DNA from 4 places in the Xylanibacillus composti genome. Region 2 is predicted to be linked to each of the others. Evidence: riboswitches for the same ligand, from Rfam matches in the RefSeq annotation. Region 2 holds a riboswitch; each other region holds the start of a gene.
The links. Region 2 has a riboswitch for cobalamin ahead of XYCOK13_RS16830 (S-layer homology domain-containing protein). Riboswitches for the same ligand answer to the same signal wherever they lie in the genome.

Region 1: linked by a shared signal. The riboswitch ahead of metE (5-methyltetrahydropteroyltriglutamate--homocysteine S-methyltransferase) and the one ahead of XYCOK13_RS16830 (S-layer homology domain-containing protein) in region 2 are both predicted to bind cobalamin.
Region 3: linked by a shared signal. The riboswitch ahead of XYCOK13_RS02725 (ABC transporter substrate-binding protein) and the one ahead of XYCOK13_RS16830 (S-layer homology domain-containing protein) in region 2 are both predicted to bind cobalamin.
Region 4: linked by a shared signal. The riboswitch ahead of nrdI (class Ib ribonucleoside-diphosphate reductase assembly flavoprotein NrdI) and the one ahead of XYCOK13_RS16830 (S-layer homology domain-containing protein) in region 2 are both predicted to bind cobalamin.

The regions. Positions count from the first base shown of each region.
Region 1 covers NZ_BOVK01000018.1:56,966-64,370, forward strand. The annotation lists gene nrdE (class 1b ribonucleoside-diphosphate reductase subunit alpha) at 1-341, shown strand, start outside; gene nrdF (class 1b ribonucleoside-diphosphate reductase subunit beta) at 371-1,327, shown strand; cobalamin riboswitch at 1,374-1,577, shown strand; gene metE (5-methyltetrahydropteroyltriglutamate--homocysteine S-methyltransferase) at 1,911-4,208, shown strand; gene XYCOK13_RS07950 (hybrid sensor histidine kinase/response regulator) at 4,656-7,405, shown strand, end outside.
Region 2 covers NZ_BOVK01000051.1:71,594-78,998, reverse strand. The annotation lists gene XYCOK13_RS16835 (adenosylcobalamin-dependent ribonucleoside-diphosphate reductase) at 1-1,276, shown strand, start outside; gene XYCOK13_RS22445 (DUF3880 domain-containing protein) at 1,489-1,752, shown strand; cobalamin riboswitch at 1,811-2,005, shown strand; gene XYCOK13_RS16830 (S-layer homology domain-containing protein) at 2,219-7,405, shown strand, end outside.
Region 3 covers NZ_BOVK01000006.1:190,478-197,882, forward strand. The annotation lists gene fdhD (formate dehydrogenase accessory sulfurtransferase FdhD) at 1-801, shown strand, start outside; gene XYCOK13_RS02710 (cob(I)yrinic acid a,c-diamide adenosyltransferase) at 845-1,435, shown strand; gene XYCOK13_RS02715 (cobyric acid synthase) at 1,452-2,993, shown strand; gene cobT (nicotinate-nucleotide--dimethylbenzimidazole phosphoribosyltransferase) at 3,021-4,097, shown strand; cobalamin riboswitch at 4,151-4,344, shown strand; gene XYCOK13_RS02725 (ABC transporter substrate-binding protein) at 4,539-5,555, shown strand; gene XYCOK13_RS02730 (FecCD family ABC transporter permease) at 5,567-6,613, shown strand; gene XYCOK13_RS02735 (adenosylcobinamide amidohydrolase) at 6,610-7,405, shown strand, end outside.
Region 4 covers NZ_BOVK01000018.1:49,238-56,642, forward strand. The annotation lists gene XYCOK13_RS07910 (GTP-binding protein) at 1-1,815, shown strand, start outside; gene XYCOK13_RS07915 (hypothetical protein) at 1,846-2,034, shown strand; gene XYCOK13_RS07920 (GntR family transcriptional regulator) at 2,896-3,546, shown strand; gene XYCOK13_RS07925 (hypothetical protein) at 3,809-5,077, shown strand; cobalamin riboswitch at 5,167-5,367, shown strand; gene nrdI (class Ib ribonucleoside-diphosphate reductase assembly flavoprotein NrdI) at 5,639-5,998, shown strand; gene nrdE (class 1b ribonucleoside-diphosphate reductase subunit alpha) at 5,985-7,405, shown strand, end outside.

The DNA.
Region 1 (7,405 bases), on a different contig from region 2:
AGAACGCCACATCCAGCGTCATGCCGATCGTGCAGCCGATTGAAACGCGGACCTATGCGAACTCGACAACGTATTACCCGATGCCGTATTTGAGCGCGGACAACTTTTTCTACTACAAATCGGCGTACCAGATGGACCCGTTCAAGATGCTCGATTTGATTGCAGAAATTCAGGCGCATATCGATCAAGGCGTGTCCACCATCCTGCATGTCAACAGCGATATTTCGACCCGGCAGTTGGCCCGCTATTATATTTACGCCGCGAAAAAAGGCTTGAAGTCACTTTATTACACGCGGACGAACCATCTGTCCGTCGAGGAATGCGTCAGCTGTTCCGTCTAGGCAGCCGATGAATAGGGGGATGTGCGACGATGAAAGCAGTGAACTGGAATCGGCCGGACGATGATTTCAGTCTGACCTTCTGGAACCAAAATATTATGCAGTTCTGGACAGAAGAGGAAATACCGCTGTCTGATGACAAGATGGCGTGGCTGTCCTTGAGCGAAGCGCAGCAAGAGCTGTACATCAAGGTGCTTGGCGGTCTGACCTTGCTGGATACCGTGCAGGGCGGCGTCGGCATGCCGAAGATTCTGGAGCATGTGGACGGACTGCAGCGCAAGGCCGTGCTCGGCTTCATGGGCATGATGGAGCAGATTCATGCCAAATCCTACAGCAGCATCTTTACCACCTTGGTATCCAACGAAGAGATTGATCGGGTGTTCCGTTGGGTGGAGGAAAACCGGCATTTGCAAGTGAAAGCAGAGACGATTGCTCAATACTATAGCGCCATCCATACGAAGAAGGATCTCTACTTAGCGATGGCGGCTTCTGTCCTGCTGGAAAGCTACCTGTTCTACAGCGGATTCTTCTATCCGTTGTACTTGGCGGGACAAGGCAAGATGACAAGCAGCGGTGAAATCATCAACCTCATTCTGCGGGACGAGAGCATTCACGGTCTTTATGTCGGGGTGTTGGCCCAGGAGGTGTATGCGGAGCTGGACGAGGACGAGCAAGCCTCTGCGGATGAAACGCTGCTCGGGCTGCTGCGTTACCTGCACAGCAATGAAGAGCAATATACGGAGGAGCTGTATGCGGCTGTCGGCTTGACTGACGAGGTGAAGGCCTTCCTCCGCTATAATGCCAACAAGGCGCTGAGCAATCTTGGGCGGGAGCCGATGTTCCCGGATGAGGAGATCAACCCGATTGTGCAAAACGGCATCAGCACGCATACCCGCCAGCATGACTTTTTTTCCACCAAGGGCAACGGTTACGTGCGAACGATCCATGTGGAGCCATTGAAGGACGAAGATTTTCAATTCGACTTGTAAGGCGGTCTGCCGCGGCTTTTTCCACATCGCAACAGCGGCACACAACGGAATACCAGCGCAAACAGGTGCTGGCTGGAACTAGCGAGTGTTCAGCCAGCTTAATAGGGAAGTTCGGTGCAAATCCGACGCGGTCCCGCCACTGTGACAGAGGAGTCGCAGCTTCATGCCACTGGTTACGGAAGTAACCGGGAAGGCAGCTGCCGATGAAGACACTGCAAGCCAGGAGACCTGCCTGTTTGGACAACACTGCTAGACCAATGCCGCAGCCGAGTGCCGGTATTGGTATGGCCCTGCGCAAGACGGGGAGCGAACTCGCTCCCTGCCCTGCCGCAGGCGGTTTACCTACGGGAGATAGGGAGGTGTTAGACGGCAACCCACATAACAGATGAATGGGCGTCTTTCCCCTGCTTGACTACGGGGATAGACGTCTTTTTTTGTTGATTCAAGTTACGCTGAGGCAGCTTAGCGGCCAAATGCGGACAGCGGGAGCGGATGGCGAATGCATCCGCTTCAGGTATCGCAGGGAGTTGGGCGACGATATTGGACAATTCCCAATCCAAAGCAAACAGGAGGCAGATAGACTATGGGGGAAACGGTGACAATTGGCAATTTGGGCTACCCGAGGATAGGAAGCCAGCGTGAATGGAAGAAGGCGCTGGAGGCGTATTGGGCAGGCAAGCTGGAGGAAACGGATTTTTTGCAGGAAATGGCGCGCATTCGGCTGGAGCAGCTCGAGCTGCAGAAGGACAAGGGAGTTGAGCTGATTCCCGTCAACGACTTTACCTTCTACGACCACATGCTGGATATGGCAGTCATGTTTGGCATTGTGCCGGAACGATTTGCTTATAAAGGAGGACAGGTGTCTCTTGACACGTACTTCGCCATGGCGCGCGGCAGCAAGCAAGCCGCTGCTTGTGAGATGACGAAGTGGTTCAATACGAACTACCACTACATCGTGCCGGAAATTGGCGGCCAGTCGCCAGCGCTGACCGAGAACAAGCCTCTGGCCGCTTACCGATTCGCAAAGCAGCACGCAGGCATTGCCGGCAAGCCGGTTATTGTAGGGCTGTACACCTTTTTGAAGCTGTCCAAAGGCTTCCAGCAAGCGGAGCTTGGGCAGAAGGTCGGGCAGTTCCTTCCCGTATACTTGCAAATGCTAAAGGAACTGGAGCAGGAAGGCGTGAACTGGGTGCAAATCGATGAGCCCGTGCTTGTTACAGACGTGAGTGACGAGGACATGGAGCAGGTAGAGCGCATTTATCGGGCCATTGCACAAGAGGTGCCGGGATTGCACGTGATGCTGCAAACATACTTTGAGGGCGTGGACCGATTTGAACAGGTGGTGCAGCTTCCCGTTCATGGCATTGGACTTGATTTCGTGCACGACCGTGAGACCAATCTGCAAGCGATCGCCCGATACGGCTTCCCGCGGGACAAGCGGCTTGGCGTAGGGCTCATTGATGGGCGCAGCATATGGCGTGCGGATCTGGACAGCAAGCTTAGGCTGGTGGAAACGCTGGCGCAGTCTGTTCCTTACGAGCAGATGATCCTTCAGCCTTCCTGCAGTCTGATGCACGTGCCTGTATCTACAGAGCCGGAAGAGAAGCTGGACCCGGTGATCCGCAAGGCGCTGGCTTTCGCCAATGAAAAGCTGGATGAGCTGAAGCTGCTGGCCAGAGCGATTCGGAACAGCGCTGAGGCGGCAGGGGAACTTGAGGCTAGCCGCCAGCACCTCGACCGGTTCCGGTCGCTGCCCCAGCGCAACCGTCAGGATGTGGTCAGCCGGCAGACAGAGTGGGCGAAGCTGCAGGACAAGCGCAGTCTGGTCTTCGCGGAGCGTTTTCCCCTGCAGCAGGAGAAGTGGGGCCTGCCGGTTCTGCCGACCACGACGATTGGAAGCTTTCCGCAGACACCGGAGGTGCGGCAGGCGCGGCTGCGTTGGCGGAGAAACGAGTGGGATCAGAGCCAGTACGAGTCATTCTTGCAGGAGCAAATTGCCTCGTGCATTCGGCTTCAGGAGGAGCTCGGTCTGGACGTGCTGGTTCATGGCGAATTTGAGCGGACAGATATGGTGGAGTTTTTCGGAGAGAAGTTGGATGGCTTCATATTCACGCAGAACGGATGGGTACAGTCTTACGGCTCGCGTTGCGTAAAGCCGCCGGTGATCTATGGTGATGTCGCTTTTCGGGAGCCGATGACCGTGAAGGAAAGCGTCTACGCACAATCGCTCACTTCCCAGCCAGTGAAGGGAATGCTGACAGGTCCGATCACCATTTTGTGCTGGTCATTCGTGCGCGATGACAGGAGTCGGGAGCAAGTGGCGAATCAGATTGCGCTGGCGCTGCGCCAGGAGGTAGAGGCGCTCGAAGCGGCGGGCATCGAGATGATTCAGGTGGATGAGCCGGCGCTGCGGGAGGGATTCCCGCTGAAGGAGCGAGATCGCGAGTCGTATCTGGACTGGGCAACCCGGGCATTCCGCATCGCTACCTCTAGCGTCAAGGATACCACGCAAATTCACACGCATATGTGCTACTGCGAATTCCATGATATTTTGCACGCGATCCTCGCACTTGATGCGGATGTCATTTCTATTGAGACGTCCCGCAGTCATGGGGAATTGATTGCGAAGCTGGAAGGGGAAGGCTACGACCACGGCATAGGCCTTGGGGTTTATGACATTCACAGCCCGCGCGTGCCAAGCACAGCAGAAATGATGGATATTATTGAACGGGCGCTGCAAGTGCTGGACCCGGCATTGTTCTGGGTGAATCCGGATTGCGGCTTAAAAACAAGAGGATTGGAGGAAACAAAGGCAGCGCTTGCGAATATGGTGGCGGCTGCCCGGGAAGCCAGAAGGAAATGGCTATTGGCGTCAGGATAGAGCGGACAGGCAGAGGTCTCCCGATACGCATGAGTGTATCGGGACGACGCTGCTTTTTTATTCAATGCATCGAAGGCGCGTCGGAACCGCCGGGGAAGGTGCAGGAGCCGTTCAGAATCGGTTTAGAAAGCGTTGTTATAGTGATCAGAAAGTCCTAGTTCTAGGCGGGAAAGGAAGGAGGCTGTAGCCTAAACAACAAGCTGAATATACACGGCGAATATTGCCAATCTGGCCGGATGTGCCTGCCCGCCATTGGGCGCCGAAGGACAGTCATGAAGCATCGCAGGACCATGAGATTAAGTCGAGCAAATAGATTACAGGCATGCACCAAGAGGCCTCCATGGTCGCCCAGGCGATTGCGGAGGCCTTTTCTCTGAAAAATAGAGATAGGCATGCAGAGGAATATCGGTTATACTTCAAAGATTCAGACGACATAGAGAGGGAACTATGGAGAAGCGAAATGTAGTCAATATGCTGCTGGCTATGATGATGGTGGTCTTTCCTATATTCGGCTTCATTTACATTCATCAAGACCACGTAAGGCAGCCCCAAGCGCAAAGCGGCTGGATGGACTTAAGAAGTTCGCAGTTGCATGCTGGAACAGTACGACTCGATGGGGAGTGGGAGTTTTACAGCGGCCAGCTGTTGATGCCGGAAGATTTCGAACCAGCCCCGGACAGCGGTCGGGCAGCACCAGCCAACGGGATGCTGGTGACCGTGCCTGGAGCCTGGAATCGTTATCTAAATGAGGCTGGCGAAGGAACCGGGTACGGGACATTTCGGCTGAGGGTTATGCTTCCTGAGGCGAAAGAAGCTGTATACGGCGTTCATACGACGAATATCCGCATGGCCAATCGGATTTTTGTCAACGGCCATGAGGCGGGCTCCAGCGGTATGCCGGACACAGAACCGAACGGCAAGCTTCAGGGCAACATTCCCTACACGGGCTTTGTTCCGATAAACGACGATTACGCGGAAATCATCGTACAGGTGTCCAACTACATATACAGTACGGGCGGCATGATCGGTACGCTTCAGTTCGGGGAAGCGAAGGCGATTCAGAACAGCAGAGAAAGGGCTGTATACGCTGATGTGCTGACCGTAGCCAGCCTGGTCATCCCGGCAGGCTACTTCCTTGCGCTATACCGGCTTCGGAGAGAAGAACGATCGCTCCTGTTTTTGGGGATGTTCAGTTTTGGGGCAGTTATATATGTATTGACCCATGGAGAGAAGCTCATCGATCTCCTGATTCCTTCCTTGGATTACGGCTTGGTCATCCGCATGCAGTGGATTTCCTCGGCGCTGATCTATTATTTTTTGTTGCGCTACATTGATTTGGCCTTGCCGGGGGCGGTACATAGGCCGGTGCTCCTCCTTGTCCGGCTGTCGACCGTGGCATTCATTGGAATCGGAATTGCGGTGCCGACGCTCACATTCTCTAGCTGGGAAGGAATGGTGATCACCTGCGGCCTGCTGGTAATCGGGTATGTGATCATGCGCATGCTGCCTCGTCTGGGAACCCGCCAAAGTCATGTCTTTCTTACATCGGTCAGCGTACTGAGCATCATCGTTATCATTGTGCTTCATATGATGAGCTTGCTGGGCAGGCCCCAATTCGCGGCGCTCATTCCCTTCGAAATGTTTTTCTTCGTAGCAGCGCAGGCGCTACTGCACGCGAAGCGCTTCGCAGAAACCACGAAGGAATCGGAGGAGCTGTCGCAGCGTCTGCTCACATTGGACGGACTTAAAGATGAGTTTCTTGCCAAGACTTCCCACGAGCTTCGAACGCCTCTGCACGGCATTATCAATATGGCTTACTCCTTGCAGCAGGGGGCGGCCGGACCGGTATCGGCAGCGCAGGCAGCGCAATTGTCCCTGGTGGCCTCTACAGGCAGGCGGTTGGCGTTGTTGGTTGAGGATATTCTTGATTTCTCCAAGCTTAAGCATGGGGAGCTCATCCTGCATCGGCAAGCTGTGCATTTGCCGTCGGTTGCCCAGTCCGTGGTGGATGTAGTGGCGCTGCTGCAGACGAGGAAGGAGGTCCGTTTGGTTCAGGATTGGCCGAACGGGCTGCCCTTGGTGCAGGCGGACGAAAATCGGCTCCGGCAGATTTTGTTCAATCTGCTCGGGAATGCCGTGAAATTCACAGAACGAGGAACGATTCACCTGCAGGCGGAGCACGAGGGAGCGTTCGTCCGCGTCTCCGTGACCGATACTGGCATCGGCATTGCGCGCGATAAGCAGGAGCAGATTTTTCAGGCCTATGACCAGAGCGGTTCGAGCGGTGCAGGACTCCGCGAATATGAGGGTACAGGTCTGGGGCTCAGCATTGCCAAGCAGCTCGTCGAGTTGAACGGCGGGAAGATTTGGGTGGAGTCCGAGCTGGGCAAGGGCGCTGCCTTTCATTTCACAATACCGGTAGCGGCAGCGGAGCCTGTCGAAGCCGAGGAAGCGGTTATGGAGAAGGCGCCTTTGCTTGCCGACGATACGGGGGCAGCCCCGTTCATCGCCAATCCCCCGAAGGAAGAACGGGAAGGAGAGCCAGCGCATGTGCTTCTTGTCGACGATGATCCGGTCAATGTACAGGTGCTGGTCAATTTGCTTTCTCTGGACGGCATCCGCACTACAGCGACTGCCAGTGCCGAAGAAGCGTGGCTGGCACTCTCGGAAGCCGGTCCTTCGCTTGATTTGGTCATCGCCGATTGGATGATGCCGGATGTGTCGGGACTTGCTCTTTGCGAGAGGATTAGAGAACGTTTCTCCTTGTCAGAGCTCCCCGTACTGCTGCTGACGGCGAAGAACCGTCCTGCGGATATACAGACCGCGTTCCATGCCGGCGTCAATGACTATTTGAGCAAGCCGGTCGATGCGGATGAGCTGCGGGCGCGCGTCAAGACCTTATTGGACATGCGTCGGTCCGCACAAGCTTCGCTGCGGTCGCAAATGGCATTCCTGCAAGCGCAGATCAAGCCGCATTTTCTTTACAATGCTCTGAATACCATCATTTCGTTCTGTCCGGTTCATCCGGACAAGGCCATGGAGCTGCTTGTGGATCTCAGCCGGTTTTTGCGCAGCAGCTTTGCCTTCCACAATACGGACCAACTGATTCGGCTGGAAAAGGAAATGGAGCTGGTGGAAGCATACTTGTCCCTGGAAAAAGCGAGGTTCGAAGAACGGCTTGATTTCGAGCTGGAGGT
Region 2 (7,405 bases):
TGGCTTTATGGCGAAGGAAGCCTATCTCGCTTCGTCGGAGATTGCAGCAGAGAAGGGTGCTTTCCCGAAATTCGTGAAGGACAAGTTCCTGCAGAGCGGGTTCATGAAGAACATGGTCAGCGAGTTCCCAGAGGTGGGAGCGGCGATCAAGAAGAACGGCATTCGCAATGTCACCGTCATTACCCAGGCGCCGACAGGCAGCACGGGTACGATGGTCGGCACCTCGACCGGCATTGAACCGTACTTTGCCTTTGAATATTATCGCCAGAGCCGTCTCGGCTTCGACAAGCAGCTCGTGCCGATCGCCCAGGAATGGAAGGATCAGCATCCGGACGAGCCGCTTCCGGACTACTACGTAACCGCTATGGATCTGAAGGCGGAGGATCATATTCGTGCGCAAGCTGCGATCCAGCGCTGGGTAGACAGCTCGATCTCGAAGACGGCGAACTGTCCGGCGGACTTCACGGTCGAGGAGACGAAGAAGCTGTATGAGCTGGCCTTCGATCTTGGCTGCAAGGGCGTAACCATCTACCGTGACGGCAGCCGCGACCAGCAGGTGCTCCATACGGACAAGAAAGAAGAGAAGAAGGAAGAAGCCGCGCAGCCGGCAGCAAAGGCTGAAGCCGATCAGGGAACAGCTGTGAATGCTGATGTCAAGGCGTTCGATCAGATCAGTGAATCGTTGAAGGTGGATATCGACAGCAAGACAGAGCAAATTTTCGACCGCCAGTACAAGCGTCGTCCGCAAGTGCTGTCCGGCTCGACATACAAGTACAACACCCCGCTGGGTGTAGCATATATTACGATCAACGATCTGGACGGCATTCCGTCCGAAATCTTCTTGAACGTGGGCAAGGCCGGCTCCGACGTGTTCGCTATGTCCGAGGCGCTCGGACGGGTGTGCTCCCTGTTCCTGCGCTATGGCGACCATGGCCAGAAGGAACGGTTGCTTATCAAGCACTTGAAGGGTATCGGCGGCTCCGGCGCGATCGGCTTCGGCCCGAACCGCGTGGAATCGATCGCCGACGCGCTTGCCAAGTCGCTGGAAATTCACTTGGAGCGCCTGGAAGCAGGCAGCGCCTCCTCCGGCTATGCGCATTACGAAGGAAATGCGGATCACGGAACGCCCGCCCCGGCGGCAGAAGCGCCGGAGCATACTGGCGATGCGACCATTCGCCAATCGCTGGACCTGTGTCCTTCCTGCGGCGGCGCCTCGCTCATTAACAGCGAAGGCTGCAAAAACTGCACCAACTGCGGATACAGCAAATGTAGTTGAGGAAGGTTTGTTGAGATGCAGGGTTAGACAGATACCATAAACTGAACTTTGGTTAACTGGTCAGGCGACTTTTCTGTTGCTTGACCAGTTTTTTATTAAGGGTGATTTCGCATGACAAGCATGCAGAATCGGTCGAAAAAATCCGGATGAATCAAATAGGAAGATTTCTTAATAAGGGAATTAGAGAAAAGAGAGCCTCGAAAATCTAGGCTATTCAGCGATCTTTCATTACGAATGGCTGGGGAAATGAGCAGGCCTTATATATTCAAGAGTGGTTGCGCGAATGCGTGGATCAATTCCGTCTGCCGCACATCTATTGGTCTGTTGAAGACCCACTGTATACGGATTCCATAGTTATGGCCATCATCGAGACGTCGAAGCCGGACTTTATTTTTACGATCTGCAAGTCGATGGTGGAATATTATCGATCATTCGGTTTCCCATGCGCTCATCTGGATTGGGGAATCAATCTATAGCTCGAATTGAAATGACAGGAACGGGAAAGTAAGCTATAGTAGTTTATAGTTCTAGAATTGAATAGCGTTGGAACAGGTGCCGAGCATGATTCGATCATCGAGTTGTGCTTGGATAATAGGGAAGTGGGTGCAATTCCCACGCGGTCCCGCCACTGTAAAAGAGGAGTTCTTGCCATATGCCACTGGGAAACTGGGAAGGCGGCAAGAATGATGATGCTTGAGCCAGAAGACCTGCCTGTTGCCTACACCAAGTAACTCTACGGACGATGGAGAGGTGAATGAATGGAAAATGCGAGATTTCGGATTTCATATTTTTCTCATGCCTCTTAACTTATGTTAAGAGGTGTTTTTATTTTGCACGTAAGATTTGTGAATTTTCATCATTCAGGAGGACAAAAAAACAATGTCAAACGATTTCAAAGCATTTTATAGAATAGGGTCCATAGTTTTAATTTTAGCGTTAATCATGAATATGTTTTATGGCTTGGCCAGCTATGCGGATGAGGGCGGATACGAGGCTGGCGGAAATCCTGTCCATGCAGCTGAACAGCTCGATTCAGAGTCTTTCAGTCAAGATGAGGCAGCCACTGTAGCTGAACAAGTTTATGGGGAGGACCCCGGACATCTCGATGAATTCGATCTGTTCACGGCAGAGGCTCTGGAGATTGAGCAAGCCGGAACGGTCTATGTGACGATTGAGAATGGCACATATTTGGTCGCAGACGGCGCGCCATGGGAAGGGACCTTGCTGGACCAGTATCCGGTGGACATTCATGCCGGCGCTACTATGATGGATGCTGTGGAAACAGCATTGGCTGAAAACAACATCGCCGCCGAAGGAGTAGCTGCCGGCTATATATCAAACATTCATGGTTTGGCGGCATTCGACGGAGGCCCTATGTCCGGTTGGATGGGCACGCTGAATGACTGGTTTACGAATGCGGGCTTCAGTGCCACGAGCATTGAAGATGGCGATATCATCAGCATCCTATATACAACTAACGGCTATGGGGAGGACCTTGGCGGCTCCTTTTATAACCAGGACACTTCGTTAAAATCGCTGTTCTTTGATTCGGGCGAGCTTTCCCCGCAATTTTCCGGAGAACAATCAACTTATACGCTACATATCCATGAGGGGATCACTGAAATTGTGGTAACCCCAACAGCAGCCAATAAGAACTATCAAGTTAGAGTCTATTTGGATGCCTATGATGCTTCGTCATCCGGCTATAAGCGGACCGAAGCGATTCCTGTTGCAGAAGGCAGCCAAATTATCATTGGTGTGGGCGATCCGCTGTGGCCGAGCATGAACAGTTCTTCGGGGGCAACTCTTTACACGGTTGCGATAAGCTATCCCGAGGAGGAAGGCGACCCGCAAGCGGCTGCACCGAAAGAACAACTGAACAAAAATCTGGCTTACCTTGTCCAAACAGTCCGTAACCCTACCTTTGGCACAGGAGGGGGCGAATGGTCGATTCTCTCATTGGCCAGGGCGAATTATCCCGTGCCGGAAGGATATTATGACCTTTATTATGAGAACGTGGAGAAAGCCGTCAAGCAATTGATGGTCAATCCGAGTCACCCGGGCAAGCTCGACCGCAACAAAGGGTCAGAGCATTCGAGATTAATGCTGGGGCTTGTGGCGATCGGGAAAGATGTCAGCAATGTTGCCGGGTATGATATTAAAGAAGCGCTGGCCGATTACCAATTTGTGATCAGGCAAGGCATCAACGGGCCAATCTTCGCGCTGATCGCCCTGGATTCCCAAAACTTTGACGTGCCTGTGCTGGAAGGCGTAGCCGAGCAAACGACTAGGGAGAAGCTCATTCAATATATTCTGGATCGGGAAGTCAACAAAGGCGGAGCGAATGCCGGCGGATGGGCGCTGTGGGGATCGGTTCCGGACCCGGACATCACGTCCATGGCCATCCAGGGGCTGACTCCCTACTATGAAACAGATGGCGAAGTCAGAGCAGCCATTGACCGGGCGGTTGCCTGGTTGTCAAGCGCACAGCTGGAAGACGGCGGATATGGGGCTTGGGGATCGCAGAGCAGCGAAAGTGTGGCTCAGGTCATTGTTGCCTTGACTGGATTGAAGATAGACCCGCACAAGGATCCAAGGTTTAGGAAGAATGGCCGATCTGCTCTAGACGCGCTGATGGAGTTTGCCGTGCCGGAAGGCGGCTTCAAGCACGTGAAATCAGGCTCCGTAGATGGCATGGCTACCGACCAGGGGACTTATGCGCTTGTTGCTTATGATCGATTTGTCGAAGGGAAGAACCGCCTTTACGACATGACCGATGTCCCATCAGAACCGGAGGAAAAAGATGAAACGGCTCCGACGATTTTGATCCATGGAATAGAAGATGGGCAGGTATTTAGCCGCAATGAAGTGCTGTTCACGGTGAGCGTTACGGATAATGTGGATCCTGTCATCCAACCTACCGTTATGCTCAACGGCGAGATCTTGACAGGAACAGACGGCTCGTATTACGCAGTTCTACTTGTCGGCACCAACACGATTCGAGTGGAAGCAACCGACGCGGCCGGCAACAAATCCGATGTGACATATACGTTAATCTACCATGTGCAGGTTGGACAACCGGAAGAGCTTCCGCTGCCGGCAGGGGACAAGCCGGTGCTTGAAGTACCGGCGGACAGCCGGGATGTGAACATCCCGGTTGCAGCGGGGGACAGCGGCAAGGACATCACTATAAAAATACCTGCAGCGCATCGTTCCAAGGTCACCGTTGATCTGCCGAAAAACAGCAGCTTGCCCGGAATAAAGGTCGAGAAAGGGGACGTCGCTGCCGAAATTCCGAAAGGGGCCGCCATTACAAGCGGCGATCCTGCTGCACTTGAATTATTAACGTTCAAACATGCCAATGCCGCAGTGACAGACAAGCTGAGTCAATCGCTGCCCTCTGACCAAAAGCTTGATGAGATTGTACAAATCATATCTCTGGGCGGCGACGAAAGAATCCAGTTTGACCGTTATGTCACCATTACTTTCCTTGGTGCAAAAGGCAAGTCGGCGGCTTATATGGAGAATGGGACGCTTAGACTAATTGAGAAGTTCGCAAGCGACGCCGACGGGGAGAGGAGCGGCAAGGCCGAATATGCCTACGACAGCGGAAACCATTTAATCGTAAAAACCAAGCATTTCACCGACTTTATCGTCTATTCGGCTAGCGCGCAAAGCCCATCTGGCGGTGGACCCGACGACGGTTCTGGCGACGATCCCGATGATGGTTCTGCTGGCGGTCCCGGCGGTGGTACGGGTGGCGGAGTCATTCCACCGAGCCAAGCCTACGTTACCCTGTCCATCGACAAGTTGACTATTCAAAAGGGTTATGTGTTAAATCCGACACGAGTCGAATTCCATATCGGTGAAAGTGTGTGGGATGTACTAAAAAGAGAAATGGATCGTCGCGGCATTGCCTATGAATTTGAGTATTTTGCTCAATATGACAGCGTGTATGTCCAATCTATTGAGGGTGACGGCGAGTTTGACCACGGCAGCGAAAGCGGCTGGATGTATAATGTCAACGGTGTCTATCCAAGTTACGGAGCAAGCAAATATAAATTAAAAGATGGGGATGTAGTACAGTGGCGTTATACAACTAATCTTGGAGAAGATCTGGGAGAAGACAATAGCAAGTGGGAGGAACCCAAAAATCCCGGGTTTCCTGGCATGTATGGCGGAGCGGCAGCAGGAGGCCAGCATCCGGTCATCGAAGTGCCGGAGAATATAAGCGAAGATTATGTAGTAAGCCTCACCAACAACTTGAAGAGTGCCGACTCTATCACCATTAAGCTGCCTAAGCAGAGATCTGCCAAGGTTCTCCTGGATTTGGAAGTGCTGAAGGATAGCCTTCCCAACTTGAAGGTGCAGGAAGAAAGCAAGTTGCTCGTGATCGATAAAGGGACCAAGCTTGCTTCCGAAAGCGCGAAGATAGAAGTATTTACACAATTGGATCAGCAGGATGAAGCGTTGACAAGCGCAGTGAACGCCATTGTGTCTGAACAGAAGGGTCGGTTCGTGGACGCCTTTGTCATGGGGAATTCGGAGGAAGCTGTCTTCTTCGACAACCTGATTACCCTTACGCTGAACGGGAAAGCAGGACTTCAAGCAGGCTACCTGGAGAATCATGTGTTTGTCCCGATTCCTCTGTACAGCAGCGAGGACAGGGGAAGACAGGCAACCCGGGATCGCGAGAAGCAAGTGTTCGCCTATGTCTCTGGCAATGACCTGATTCTCAGAACCAATTTCCTTACAACCTTTGTCCTGTATGCGACTGATGCGAGCGATTCCGGAAACATACAGCTGGAAGATGTATATGAGGATGCAGGCCTCATTTCCGCATGGGCGTACGAAGCGGTGAAAGAAGCGACGCAGTTGCGGTTCGTCGAAGGCTCGAACAGCAAAATCAATCCGAAGGCGAATGTCACCAGAGCGGAATTTACGAAAATGCTGGTATCGGTATTTGGTTACGAGCTGGACGGAGACCAGACTGTTTCATTTGCGGATGTTCAAGAGAACGACTGGTTCTACCCATATATTCAAGCGGCTTACAGAGAAGGGTTGGCGTCAGGGTACGATCAAGCGTTTTACCCCCACCGGGAAATCAGCCGCGAAGAAATGGCTGCCATGATTCAACGGGCCTTAAAGCTTGAATCGGGCGGGGGGCAAGAGGAAATTGCCGACTTGCATGAGGTTTCATCATGGGCTCAATCTGTCGTGCAGACCGTGGTCGAGGCGGAAATGATGCGGGTCGATGCCGATCGGAAGTTCACCCCTAAAGTGAAGGCTACCAGAGAAATGGCGATTGTCGTGGCCTTGAGAGCCTATCACTATGAGGGCGGGCAGAGAACGAGTCAGGAGAAGCCTCGCGACGACGGTAAGAATGAAGCTGCAGGGACGAAAAGCGGAATCCAGGAAGCGGTCCAACAGCAAATTGAGAAAACGGCTGCTTTCATGCAGGAAACTATACCAGCACCAGGGGTAGGCAGCATTGGTGGAGAATGGACGGTACTGGGATTGGCCCGATCCGGAGAACCGATTCCATCCGAATATTACGAACGCTACTACTCCAACGTGGAGCTGACCTTGACGGAAAAATCGGGGCAGCTTCATCGTGTGAAATACACGGAGTATGACAGAGTGATTTTGGCCTTAACCGCATTAGGGAAAGATATTACGAACGTAGCCGGTTATGATTTGCGAGAACCTCTGGCTGATTTCAACACGTTGACGATTCAGGGAATTAACGGCCCTATCTTTGCTCTGCTTGCATTGGACAGCCGGAATTATGAAATCCCTGAGGTCGAAGGCGTAGCGGTACAAACAACGAGAGAGCGTCTGATTGCGTTTATATTGGCAAGGGAAATAACTGGCGGCGGCTGGGCGTTAGGACAAAATCCGGAGGAAGCGGATGCGGATATAACGGCGATGGCCATTCAGGCACTGACGCCATATTATCCAACGAACCAAGACGTGAAAGCAGCTGTAGACCGCGGACTCCAGTGGTTGTCGAAGACGCAGCATGGCGACGGGGCATATGCAAGCTGGGGTTCCGTCAATTCGGAGAGCACGGCGCAAGTGATTGTGGCCCTTACGGGGCTGAACATTGATCCTCATACGGATGCAAGA
Region 3 (7,405 bases), on a different contig from region 2:
TCCAATGGATTGGCAAGCTGGCAAACGGTCAAATGGTCTGGACAGGCACATGCTTCCGCGGTGGAAATTATCGCCGAAGAGAAGGCGCTGACTCTGTATGTGAACGAGGAAGAATTTGCTACAGTGCTCTGCAGCCCGCTGGCTTTGGAGCCCTTGGTATACGGGTTTCTGGCTTCGGAAGGGGTTATCCGCACTGCCGGAGAAGTCAAACAGGTTCGCATCGATCCCGGGCGGGGAACGGCGCACATCTCGCTGCACGCTCCGCTTTCGCCGGACAAAAGAGCTACAAGCAAGCGCTTCGTCGGTTCTTGCTGCGGCAAAAGCCGGGAATTTTACTTCCAGCACGATGTCAGGACAGCCAAGACGTTCACCCGTCAGCTGAATCTATCCGCCGCGGCCTGCTACCGCCTGATGGAATGGCTGGAAGCGAATTCGAGCGGATTTGCGATGACAGGCGGTTTGCATAATGCCGGTCTGTGCACAGTGGAAAAGGGGTTGTTTGTGCACAGCGACATCGGCCGTCATAATGCGCTGGATAAAGTATTCGGAACTTGTCTGATGGAACAAATTCCAGCGGGAGACAAGATAATCGCGTTCAGCGGAAGATTGTCTTCCGAAGTGATTTTGAAGGCAGCCAAAATTGGCGTCGGCGCCATTATTTCGAGATCTGCGCCAACGGATCTGGCCCTGCGGCTGGCGAAAGATTTGGGCATGACTGCAGTCGGGTTCGCGCGCAGCGGACAGATGAATGCATACACGCACGGAGAACGCATTCAGGCAGATGTCGAGAGTAGGGAATAAGGGAAGCGGGCAACGAAGGCTTGCACAGGTGTACGGGTATGCCATGCAAGGTTCATTTGAAACGGAGGGAGAAGGAGAAGCCATGCTGGAGAATGAAGCGAAGCGCAAAGGTATGACATTGACGTATACCGGTAACGGGAAGGGAAAGACAACTGCTGCAGTCGGAATCGCAGTACGAGCTGCCGGCCGCGGCATGAAGGTGCGCATGATTCAATTTATCAAATCGCCGGAACGCACTTACGGAGAGAAGCTGGCACTGGCCAAGCTGGGGATCGAAGTGCTGCCGATGGGGGTTGGATTTACCTGGCTGAAAACACCGGAGGAGCATCGACAAGCTCTGCAAAGTGCTTGGGCGGAAGCGAAACAGACCGCGATGAGCGGGGAGTATGATGTGGTGATCTGGGACGAGATCCACAACGCGCTTGCCATTGACCGGTTCCCGATAGATGATGTGCTTTCTCTGGAAGAGGTGCTGCAGACGATAAGAAATCGTCCGTCGCACGTGCATCTCGTTCTGACAGGGCGCCAAGCGCATGAGGACGTGAAGGCAGCTTCTGACTTGGTTTCGGTCATTGAACCAGAGAAGCATTATTATGAGGAAGGCGTTCAGGCTATTCGGGGGTTGGAATTTTAGAGGGGATGAAACGTTCATGAAGGGGAACAGCGGAAAGCGCATGGCGCTGCCGATCATGATTCAGGGCACGCATTCTGATGCAGGGAAGAGTGTGCTGGTAGCTGGATTGTGCCGAGTCTTTGCGAGAAGAGGGGTGCGTACGGCGCCATTCAAGTCCCAGAACATGGCATTGAATTCATATATTACGGCAGACGGGAAGGAAATTGGCCGTGCGCAGGGCGTGCAGGCTGAAGCGGCAGGGATCGAGGCGACCACGGATATGAACCCGATTCTAATTAAGCCAAGCGGCAGCATGCAATCGCAGATCGTCGTCCATGGCCGACCGCTGGCCAACATGCGTGCAGGCGAATACCGCGAACAGTTTTTCGAGGAAGGGCTGCGCATCGTGACAGAAGCTTATGAGAGACTGGCCTCACAGTTCGAGCGCATCGTGATAGAGGGAGCAGGCTCGCCGGCCGAGATCAACTTGAATGACCGTGAACTTGTCAACATGCGAATCGCAAGAATGGCTCGGGCTCCTGTTCTGCTCGTCGGAGATATTGACCGCGGCGGTGTGTTTGCGAGTTTGGTCGGTACGCTTCAGCTGCTGGAGCCGGAGGACAGGGAGCGGATAGCCGGCTTTATCATCAATAAATTTCGGGGGGACCTTCGGCTGCTGGAGCCGGGTTTGGAATGGCTGGAGCACTATACCGGCAAGCCGGTGCTTGGCGTGGTTCCATATGTCGAAGGACTTCATATTGAGTCAGAGGATTCCATGGCGCTTGCGCAATACAGCCGATCGCCGAATTTCGATAAACCCATACAAATAGCGGTCATTCGCTTGCCTTCTATTTCAAACTTTACGGACTTGGACCCGCTGATGGAAGAGCCGGATTGCCATGTTCGGCTCGTTGAGACGGCGTCCCAGCTTGGCGATCCGGATGCCATTGTGTTGCCGGGTAGCAAGAATACGCTTGGCGACTTGCGGTTTTTGCAGGAGTCCGGCCTGTTTGCCGCGGTGGAACGCAGCAGGGCAATACAGGAACCGTGGATTGTCGGTATTTGCGGAGGGTTCCAAATGATGGGCCGGTCTGTGCAGGATGAGGAGCGGGTCGAATCGCCGGAGGGGAGCCGGATAGGCTTCGGCTGGTTCCCCATGGATACAGTATGGCGGCGGGAGAAAGTTACCGTACGCGTGGAGGGTGCCGCACAGTTCGCCCGAGAGAAATATGTCATCCATGGGTATGAGATTCATCACGGCTGGACGCACTATGAGCAAGGGCAGCCCTTCTCTGTCTTGACTAGAATGGGTTCATCGGAAGAGGTTCGGGACGGCATGCTGGACGAGCACCGTAAACTTATGGGCACTTATGTCCATGGCGTGTTTCATAATGATGCGTTTCGCGCGGCTTGGCTTAACGGCATCCGGGCAAGGAAAGGATTGGCGCCGCTAAAGGATCGGCCGAATTCGGAGCTTCTCCGGGAAGAAGCCTATGATCGGCTTGCCGATGTGCTGGAGCAGCAATTGGACATGGAAAGAATAGAACGAATTTTAACGGATGCGGCCTCAAATGGATAAATTGGGTGTAAGGAGAGTTGAACGTATATGGAGCATGCAAGTATGTCATTGGAGCAGATTTGTGCGAAGATCGGCGATCTCGATCAGGCCAGCGGCGAGTTGGCCAAGCAAAGGCTGGAGCGATTGACGAAGCCCCCCGGCAGTTTGGGACGATTGGAAACGCTCGTTATTCAACTGGCTGAAATAACCGGTCAGCCCTTGCCGCGAATTTTCCCGCCCGGCATTGCCGTGTTTGCGGGAGACCACGGGATTGTGGCAGAAGGCGTATCTGCATTTCCTCAAGAAGTGACGGGCCAGATGGTTCGCAATTTCGCGGCGGGCGGGGCAGCGATCAATGTGTTTGCCCGGCAAATCGGCGCCAAGCTGGACATTACGGATGTCGGCACAGCGGCGGACCTGTCGGAGGTTGAGGGGGTAAGGCAGCGCAAGGTTCGCGAAGGGACAGGCAATTTCGCGCGTGAGGATGCCATGAGCCGCCAAGAGGCGGTGGAGGCCATTGCGGCAGGAATAGAAAGTGCAGCCCGGCTAATCGAAGAGGGAGCCGAATGCATCATACCCGGGGAGATGGGGATCGGCAATACGACGAGCAGCACTGCCATAGCGGCGGTCATCACTGGTCGTTCGACGGAGGAGCTGACCGGAGCAGGAACGGGGCTAAATCCTGATGCGAGAAAGCGCAAGGCTGCGCTGATCCAGCGAGCGCTCGAGGCCCGAAAACCCGACCCCGCCGATGCGCTTGATATCATCAGCAAGATTGGCGGGCTGGAGATCGCCGCGATGACTGGCGCGATCCTGGCGGCAGCGGCCCGCCGCAAACCTGTTCTGCTGGACGGGTTTATATGCGGGGTTGCTGCGGTACTGGCTGTCAAGCTGGCAAGCGGTGTACGCGGCTATCTCATAGCCGGTCACCGGTCGCAGGAACCAGGGCATGAAGCGGTGCTGGAATGGCTTGGGCTGGAGCCGCTGCTTGATTTGCAGCTAAGGCTGGGAGAAGGAAGCGGCGCGGCGGTTGCTTATCCGCTGTTGGAATCGGCTGTGCGCATGCTGGCGGAGATGGCGACCTTCGAGAGCGCCGGTATTTCCGGTGCGAGTTCTCCCTCCTGATTCTGCTATTTACATCTAGGAAGGGATTGCCTATAATAAGGCATGCACAAAAAACGAATATTTGACAAGCATGGTTCTCTGAATGTAAAGGTTCAGAGTGAAAAGGGAAGCCGGTGCAAATCCGGCACGGTCCCGCCACTGTAAGCGTGGAGCAGCATCCGGCAATCCACTGTACGTATGTATGGGAAGGGAGATGTCCAGCGAAGAAGCGCGAAGTCAGTAGACCTGCCTGCTTGTCTTAGATAAGCGGCCTTCGAGGAGAGGCGCTTCTCAATTTCGAAATGATGTGGACAAGCTTCGAGCCTACAAGGTTCGATCAAACGGATGAAATCGGCCGTTCCTGCTCTGAGCTTGTCTGCAGTTATCGTAATTGTCGAGCGACGCCTTTCCAGCCTGGATAGGCGTTTTTTGTGTGGAAATTTCGGCAAAGGGTGGATGGACATGAAGAGGCATTGGACAAAATGGGGAGTTAGTGTGCTTCTACTCATGCTGGCCGTCGGACTGATGGCTGGCTGCGGCGCAAACGAAAGCAATGAGGGCAATGGTTCGAACGAAGCCACTGTGATTGAACCTCCGGCTGGTATAGAGAGCGCCTCTGGAAGCGAGGAGAACGAAGCCGCGTTTCCTGCGGTGCTTGTAGACGGCAGCGGTGAAGAAATTACGATCGAGGAAGAACCGCAAACGATTGTGTCCCTGCTTTCAAGCAATACCGAGATCGCGTTCGCGCTCGGCCTTGGGGACAAGATTATCGGAGTATCCAATTTCTGTAATTATCCGGCAGCGGCCCAAGAGAAGGAAAAACTAGGCGGCCAGGCCATGAATGTGGAGCGAATCATCGAGCTGCAGCCAGACATGGCGCTGGTATCGCAATATCATTTCAAGACACATGCCGACGTATTGAATACGTTCCGGCAAGCAGGCATTGATGTTGTTGTAGCCGGTGAAGCGAAATCCTTCGAGGATGCCTATGAGACTATGCGCATGTTCGGCAAGGCAACTGGCACGTTGGACAAGGCAGAAGCGATTATCGCGGACATGCAGGAGCGATTGGCAGAGGTCAAGTCGAAGGCGGAAGCCGTGGAAACACCGAAGCGCGTTTGGATTGAGGTATCGCCGGCGCCGGACATTTTTACTACTGGCAAAGAGACGTTTATGCATGAGATGATCGAGGCCATTAATGCGGCGAATGTGGCAGGCGATCAGACTGGCTGGGTGAAAATGACGGAAGAGGAGATCGTCTCCCTCATGCCGGATGTCATCATAACTACGTATGGATACTATGTAGAGAATCCGTCCGAAGGGGTATATGCCAGAGAGGGGTGGGCTGAGGTGCCGGCCGTCGCCAACCAGCAGGTGTACGATGTTGACAGCGATACTGTGACACGACCCGGTCCGCGGCTAATAGACGGTGTTGAAGAGCTGGCGAGATTCGTCTACCCGGACATCTTCATACCGTGAGGAATTCGGCAATGATGAAGAGAAAAGTATGGCTTTGGTATGCATTCGCAGGAGGGACCGCTATTGGCGCGTCCCTTCTTGGTCTGTTGGCAAGCAGCGTGACGGTTCCGGCCGAAACGGTTATGGCCATATTGGCCAAGCATGTGCTTCGCTGGACGTGGATGAGCGAGATCCCGGTTAGCCAAGAATTAATAATCTGGAATATTCGCGCACCGCGCGTTGTGCTAGGTTTGCTGATCGGCGCTTCCTTGTCCCTGGCCGGCGCTGCCTTTCAGGGACTGCTGCGCAACCCATTGGCGGATCCCTATATTATCGGCGTTTCATCGGGCGCTTCATTGGGTGCGGTATTGGTCTTGTTCTTTCAATTTACTTTATGGGGATTGGGCTCGTTCTCACTTCCCGTTATGGCGATCTTGGGCGGTTTCGTTGCCTTGGTGCTTGTTTTCGGCATGACTCATTTGTCCAGTCGCAATTTTGCAGTAGAAACCATAATTTTATCAGGCGTCATCATGACTTCCTTCATGAGTGCGATTGTGTCCTTGATTATCGCGCTGAGCCAGCGTGAGGACATGAGCCAAATTTTATATTGGCTTATGGGCAATGTAGGCATGCGAGGGTGGAGCTATGCGCAACTCCTGCTTCCCTTTTCCATAATCGGTGCGCTCTTGCTGCTTATGCATGTGCGGGAATTAAACGCCCTGGCCCTCGGCGAAGCGTCCGCGGAGCACTTGGGTGTCAGTGTCAGAAGAAAAAAAGTGATGATTCTGTTGGGCGCGTCGTTGCTGACAGGCGCTTCTGTCGCGGTATCCGGGGCAATCGGCTTTGTCGGGCTGGTAATCCCCCACCTTGTACGTCTTGTAACAGGCCCCGATCATCGCCACGTGCTGCCCTTGTCCATGCTCATTGGGGGGGCCTATCTGGTTCTGGCCGACTTGCTGGCACGAACCATAATAGCGCCGAGAGAACTGCCTATCGGCGTAATCACGGCTTTGATTGGCGCTCCGGTCTTTGCATTTTTGTTAATTAGACAGCAGGCAGGAAGGAGGGGGCGAGGATGATTCGGCTTCAGCGTCTGAGCGGCGGCTACGACAAGGACCGACCGATTGTACAGGATATATCGCTGCAAGTGGAGAAAGGCACGTTCTTCGCGCTCCTCGGGCCGAACGGCAGCGGGAAATCCACGCTGTTCAAGCTGATGACGGGCGTTTTGAAGGCGTCTGCCGGTGACATTGAGCTGAACGGCGCTCCGCTTCAGAGCTATTCCTCGGTAGAACGGGCAAGACTGATCGCTGTTCTGGCGCAGGAAGAGCAGGTTGCCTTCGATTTTACAGTAGAAGAGATCGTCATGCTGGGCCGGTATCCGCATCAAAAAGGGCTGTTGAAAACAGCAAGCCGCCAAGATATAGAAGCGGTGGAAGAAGCGATGCGCACAACGAATGTGCTGCATTACCGTTTTCGCTCTTTCCGTGAGCTGAGCGGCGGAGAGAAGCAGCGCGTGCTGCTAGCCAAGGCGTTGGCCCAGGAGCCGACCCTGCTTCTGCTGGACGAGCCGACGAATCATCTGGACGTGCGTCACACTTACGAAATGCTTGATTTGCTAAGAGAGAAGCAGCGCAGGGACAGCTTGACTGTTGTGGCTATTCTGCATGATTTGAACGTCGCGGCGCTTTACGCGGATCAGGTAGCGCTGCTGCGGGAAGGAAAAATTGTCGAGCAGGGGGATGTCAGCGTGCTGCGGGATGGCGCTTCCATCGGACGCGTGTACGGCGTTCGCGCTATTGCCCAATACCATCCGCTGATCCCCAAGCCTCAATGGTTCATGACGCCGAAGCCGGATGACAGGGAACCGA
Region 4 (7,405 bases), on a different contig from region 2:
ATTGAACGGGCCCGGGGCATTACCGTGTTCGCCGATCAGGCTGTTTTCACCTACCGGAATAATACCTACTACATGATTGATACGCCAGGGCACGTCGATTTCTCGCCGGAGATGGAGCGGGCAATCCAGGTGCTCGATTACGCCATCCTGATCGTGAGCGCCGTCGAAGGGGTTCAGGGGCACACGGAGACGGTGTGGCAGCTGCTTCATAAGCACAGGGTGCCGACGTTCTTTTTCCTCAACAAGACCGATCGTACAGGTGCAGACATGGAAAAGGCGCTGGCAGACATACGCACGCATTTGACACCGGATGTCTGCCTGATTACCGGACAATTCGAGGAGGGACGCATAGGCGACTCATTGCTGGAGCAGTTGGCTGAGCGGGATGAGCGTCTTCTGGAATCCTATCTGGAAGGCGCTGCGGATTACATGCTCGGACTGCAGGCGATGCAGGGCATGGTCAATGCGCATCGTCTGTTTCCCTGCGCATGCGGATCTGCTCTGCAGGATGTGGGCATTACGGATTTTTTGGATCAGCTCCACCTGCTGGCAGACACCAAGTATGATGAGCAGGCCCCGTTCGGCGGCCGGGTGTATAAAATTCGCCATGACGAGAACGGCAATCGGCTGACGTTCACCAAGGCGATAAGCGGGAAGCTGAGGCTGCGGGATGAGCTTTGTTATGGGTATGAAGAGGACCGTGTTTGTGAAAAGGTGACGCAACTTCGGCTCTATAACGGCAGCAAATATCAGGCGATCGATGAAGTTCGGGCCGGGGCCTTGTTCGCTGTTGCCGGATTGTCTGGTGCCGCTGTTGGACAGGGCTTGGGTGTGTATCAGGAAAAAGCGGAATTCGAGATGGTCCCGACCATGCAGGCTAAGGTGATCTTCGATCCCCCATGGAACGTGAAGGAGGTGCTTCAAGCCTTTCGCATACTCGATGCGGAGGATCCTTCGCTTGCGGTTGTATGGGAAGAAACCGTGCAGGAAATCCATATCCACGTGATGGGATTGATTCAGCTGGAAGTGCTGCAGCAGCTTGTACAGGAACGGTTTGGCATAAACGTGCGATTTGGTGCGCCTGAAATTTTGTACAAGGAGACGATTCTGAGCACCGTCAACGGATACGGCCATTTCGAACCGCTCAAGCATTATGCCGAGGTGCACCTGCGGCTGGAACCGGGGGAGCGCGGCAGCGGTCTTGTGTTCGAGAATGCGTGTCATGCCGATGATCTGAGTGTCGGCAACCAGAACCTTGTAAGAACGCATCTGTTCGAGCGGGACCACCATGGCTTGCTGACCGGTTCGCCGCTTACCGATGTGAAGGTGACTCTGTTGACCGGCCGTGCCCACAACAAGCACACGCATGGCGGGGATTTCCGCGAAGCTACGTTTCGTGCGCTCAGACAAGGCTTGGAGAAGGCGGATAATATCTTGCTCGAGCCATACTATCAATTCAAGATCAAGGTTGAGCTGGACCATTTGGGCAGGGTTTTGTCCGACATTCAACAGGCAGCCGGACAATTCGACCCGCCGGAGACCGTGGGCAATCAAGCGGTCATTACCGGACGAGCCCCCGTGGCCACGATGATGCAGTATGCCGCAGAGCTTGCGGCGATCACGCACGGCAAAGGCGCATTTCATGCGACGTTCGGCGGCTACGACCGCTGCCATAATGAACAAGAGGTGATCGAACGCAAGGGTTACCGCAAGGACGCCGATCCGCTGTACACCTCATCCTCCATTTTCTGCGCGAAGGGAGTCGGGTACACAGTGCCCTGGGATGAAGCGGAGGCCAAGATGCATTTGCTATAATGCGCTGGGCCGCCTGGATGCAAGGGGCGCATGGGACGCAAGGGGCGCAAGGGGCGCATGGATGCCGCATGGACGCAAGGGATGCATGGGACACAAGGGCCGCAAAGGCCGCAAAGGCCGCAGGGCGGTGCTTCGTCCATCACTTATTGTCGTGTCGGGCAGCTTCTCGGCAAGCTGTCAGCAGATCATTGGCGGCTGCCGGACTGCAAATGGGTATAGAAGGAGCGGGGAATAAGCCTGCCAGAGTGGGCAAGCCGCGTATACTTGACCATATTAGTAGCAGTATCATAAATGAATGGTAGCAACTTCACTAATTCGCTGGCATGGGGCAGGGATACAGGCGAATTATTACCCAATTACCATTAACTATTACGCTCGTATCTATTATTAATAGTAATTGGGTAATAAACTGACGAAATCGGCTTATATTTGCTTAATTTTATGTATTCGCTACCATTAATTATTGGTAGAGGTATCATTCCTGACCATGATCCGCCCTCGCATGGGATTGGCATCGCCATATGCAACGAGCAAGGGTAAGGCGCGTCCTACATGATAGCGGCAGGCGGGAGTAAGAGCGCACTTCGTTTGACGCTTCCTGCGTGTTATGCCTATAATGGTTGCAACTTCCCATTGTATACAATGGATAGAATCAACATCCGATTAGCAGCCTGGAATGGTACATGCACTTCACGTATGTTTTGCATGAACCAAGCACGAACTTCCAGCATGCAAACATGCGCAGTCGGAGCCAAGAGCATACTTCCCAAAACTGGGTATCCAAACTGGAGTTAGGCGTAGCGTTCTTGTCCCAAGCCTCCAAACTGGACTTAGGCTTAGCGTTCTTGTCTCAAGCCTAGCTTCCGTTGCCGATGCTGCTCTAAGTAAGCGCACGCCATGCGACTCACGCCTCCAGGCCCTGGGTGCAGGATCAGCGACTATTCGATGCTTCGCGGACACTCGGAACCTGTCACAGATGCAGGCAGTGCACTTAGGCGCAAGGCAAGGTAAGGGAAGCACAATATCAGGTGGTTCGGATTTGGGAATGCGGAGACTAGAGCGGTGAAGGGTGATGGGCTTGTGTCGCGAGTAGCAAACAGCGGGTATTTGGAACGCAAGGTGTATAACGAGGTGAAGGAACTCATTATCAATGGAGAGCTGAAGCCGGGCGACCTGATTATCCAGGATCAGATTGCCCGCCGGATCGGGGTTAGCCGGACACCGCTGCGCCGGGCGCTGGCTCAATTGGAGAGAGACTATTTGCTCGAGTCAACGCCGCAAGGGCTGGTTGTCCGCCGGATTTCGAGCGGGCTGCTAATCTCCGTGTGGGAAGTGAGAGCGGCGTTGGAGGGCTTGGCGTGCCGACTCTCGGCGCAAATGATGGACGAAGCTACGCTTGTCTATTTGCGGACGCTAATCACATCGGCCTATAAGAAGTGGAAAGAACATGGCGAGCTGGAGGCATACCGCAAGGCCGATGTGGACTTCCATACGCGGTTGGTGCAAGCGAGCTGCAATCCAATTCTGCATCAAAATTTCACGCAGACGCAAGTGTTTGCCTTGGCTTTCAGCAAGGGAATTATTCGTTCTCCCGAGGAAACATATCCGGAGCATCTGGCCATTCTGGACGCACTCGAAGAGCGGAATGAGGAACAGGCAGAGAAGCTGATGATTGAGCACCTCCGCAAAGCCATTCCGACTATCCGACAATCCGGTTGGTCGGATGGATAGGCCTGACCCCGGCAGACACCGCGGTACCAATGCTCACCCTGACAGCGGAAGCAACATGCTTGGCAACAGGGAGGTGAAGTCCCCGAGCAAGAGCTCGTATGAGTATGGGACGCAACCTCCCCCCTAGGCGCCCACCATTGTATACAATGTATCCAATCGCAGCCTGTTTGCGCGGCAGGCCGCATCCAGGCATGCTTGGCAAGCAGCGCCAATGCAAGAAGCAATACGCACACACCTTCCATTACAGAAAGGCGGAATTCACATGGGAAACACACAACTCAGCATCAGCGGCGAGAAATTTCTGATCAACGGCAGGCTCACCTATTCCGAGCTGCCGAACAGTCCGGCCTCCACGCATGGGCTTCTTATGAACGCCCGTTTCATCCAGGGGGTGTTCGATGATCGGGCACAGCAGGAGCGGTTCGCGCGATTCGGACGCAAGACGTTTGATCCGGATCTGCACACAGACGAGCTGATTGCGGCTCTGCCGGAATGGTACGCGCACGGCTTGCGGGCAATCACAGTTGGCCTGCAGGGGGGAGGCCCCGTATTCACGATTGAGGACTGGTCCTCGATCGACAACAATCCGTACAGCGCAGACGGCCTTTCCTTCGACCCGGCGTATGAAGCCCGGCTGCATCGGCTGCTGAAGGCGGCCGACGAGATCGGCATGGTCGTGATTGTCAGTTTGTTCTATCAGGCGCAGATTCATCGGCTGCGAGACGGGGAGGCCGTACGGAACGCGATCAAGACCGCCTGCGGCATCCTGAAGAAGGGCGGATATACGAACGTAATCATTGAGGTGGCGAATGAATATGAGATCGCCGGCTTCCTCGCCTATCCGATCATCAGCTCGCATCAGGGGATGGCGTATTTAATCGAACTGGCCAGGGAAAGCTCGGGCGGCATGCCGACAGGCTCCAGCCTGATGGGCGGCGCGACGAATGAAGAAGTGGCGCGAGCCAGCGATGTCATCCTGATTCACGCCAATAATTGCACGCGTCAGGAATACTACAATATGATCCAAAAGGTGAGAGGCTGGCAGATGAACAAGCCCATTGTGTGCAATGAAGATTCACCGTGCATCGGCATGATGGAAGTCGCCTACAAGACCGCTACGTCCTGGGGATATTACAATAATCTGACCAAGCAGGAGCCGCCTGCCGATTGGGGCATTACCGAGGGAGAGGACACGTTCTTCGCCCGGCGGATGGCTGCCGGACTGGGCATTGAGCTGCCTCCGCTCGAAGAGGAGGAACAATTTGTGCTGCAGGGCTTTGAGCCGCATATGACCGTGGACAACAAGCGCTGGATTCGCCTCGCCAGTCTCTACCCGGAACGGATCGATTATGTGGAGTTTTTCCGCAATGGCGAGCTGGTGGACCTGGCTTTCAACGAGCCGTTCATGATTCGCAATCAGACGACCTGGATTCAGGACGCCTGGGTCATGACAGAGGAAGACAAGGAATGGAAGGCGGTCGTGCATTTGACAGATGGCCGCAGCATAGAGAAGAAAGTTACCCTGTCTTAACCGCTAGATTTGGCTATGACGTTCCCTTCGCTTCCGCTAGTTTTTTCATTGACAAATACAAGTTCTTGATATAGATTGTTAATTACCAACTATATATAGTATGTACAGGTGTTTTTTCATTCGATCGAATGAAAAGCTTAATAGGGAAGTCCGGTGCGAATCCGGCGCGGTCCCGCCACTGTATAAGCGGAGTGTTCGTTCAACATGCCACTGGCTGCGAAGCAAGCTGGGAAGGGGAACGGACATGTTGATGCCCAAGCCAGGAGACCTGCCTGTCCATGTTAGACACGACCCTGCGGTGAACAGGAAGGTGTCCGCTTTGTCCTTTTTGTGTGGCTTGTGACATGGTTTGCCCGCAATTGGCGCATTCGGCCCTTCTGTTGGCCGTATGCGCCTTTTTTGATGGCTTCCGTCAGCATGCGAGTGCTGGCGGCACAAAGAAACATGACGGGTCGGCATACATAAGCTCCTTGGCTGACGAAGCACGCGCCAAGAGCAGTCGTTGGGGTCAAGGGAGAACGAGCACCAGGATGCGAGAGGAACGAAAGGGGACAAACTGCGATGTTGATTGCTTATGATTCGAGGACTGGCAACGTGCGCCGGTTCATTGCAAAGCTGAATATGCCCGCTGTTCAGATCGATGATCAACTGTCATTGGACGAGCCCTTTGTGCTGGTGACCTATACGACCGGCTTCGGCCAAGTTCCGGACAAGGTCGATGCTTTTTTGAAGCGCAACTATCGTCGCATGCGCGGAGTGTCGGCAAGCGGCAACCGCAATTGGGGTGATCGGTTCGCGGCCAGCGCGGATCGCATTGCAGAGCTGTACGGAGTTCCTGTCGTCAGCAAGTTCGAGCTTTCCGGAACCCGCCAGGATGTGGATCAGTTTAGACAAGGAGTGAGCAGCATTGCGGCATATTGAACTGAACAATCGAATCATGCAGCGTGATCCAAATGGATTTTTCCAGCTGGACAAAGACCGCGAGGCCGTAGAAGTGTACATGGAAGAGGTGCGCAGCAAGAGCCTTTCGTTCCCGAACACGGCGGCCAAGATGAAATATATGATCGAGAACAATTACTATGAAAATGTCTATGAATACTATTCGCCGGAGGAAGTCGAGGACATCTACGCTTTGGCGCACAGCTATCCGTTCCAGTTTGCCTCCTATATGGCGGCCTCCAAGTTTTATAACGATTACGCGATGAGAAGCAACGACCGCGCCTACTACCTGGAGCACTTTCCGGACAGGGTTGCGATCGTTGCCCTCCATCTAGCCCGCGGGAATGCAGCCATTGCCCGGGAGCTCGTCTCCTCCATGATGGAACAGCGGCTGCAGCCGGCTACGCCGACTTTCCTGAATGCCGGCAAAAGCCGACGCGGCGAGATGGTGTCCTGCTTCTTATTGGAGATGGACGATTCGCTGAACTCGATCAACTATGTGCTGGGCACATGCATGCAGCTTTCCAAGATCGGCGGCGGGGTAGCCGTCAATCTGTCGAAGCTGCGCGGGCGCGGCGAGCCGATCAAGGAAGTTGAGGGCGCGGCGAAAGGCATCATGCCGGTGCTGAAGCTGATGGAGGATGCTTTCTCCTATGCGGATCAGATGGGGCAGCGCAAAGGCTCGGGTGCGGCCTACTATAACATTTTCGGCTGGGACGTCGTGGAATTCCTGGACAGCAAGAAGATTAATGCGGATGAGAAGATTCGCCTGAAGACGCTGTCGATCGGGCTGATCGTGCCGGACAAATTTTATAAGCTTGCGGAAGAGAACAAACCGCTTCATGTATTTGCGCCTTATTCCATTTACAAAGCTTATGGCATACATATGGACGATATGGATATGGACGAGATGTACGATCAGCTGCTGGCGGATGACCGGGTGCGCAAGAAGGCTGTCATGAGCGCGCGCGACATGCTTACCAAAATCGCCGCCGTCCAGCTGGAATCCGGTTACCCCTACATCATGAACAAGAGCAATGCGAATAAGGCTCATGCCCTGCGCAGCTTGGGCGCCATCAAGATGTCGAACCTGTGCACGGAAATTTTCCAGCTGCAGGAGACGTCCGAGATCGGCGATTACGGACAAGCGGATGTAATCCGTCGGGACATCAGCTGCAATCTGGCGTCCCTCAACATTGCCAATGTCATGGAGCGTCGCAAGGTGAGAGAGTCGGTGCATGAAGGCATGCTCGCCTTGACAGCGGTCAGCGACATGACAGAGGTCGCCAACGCGCCGGGCGTCGTCAAGGCCAATCGGGAGCTGCACTCTGTCGGGCTCGGCGCGATGAATCTGCATGGGTATTTGGCGAAGAACAAGATTGCTTATGA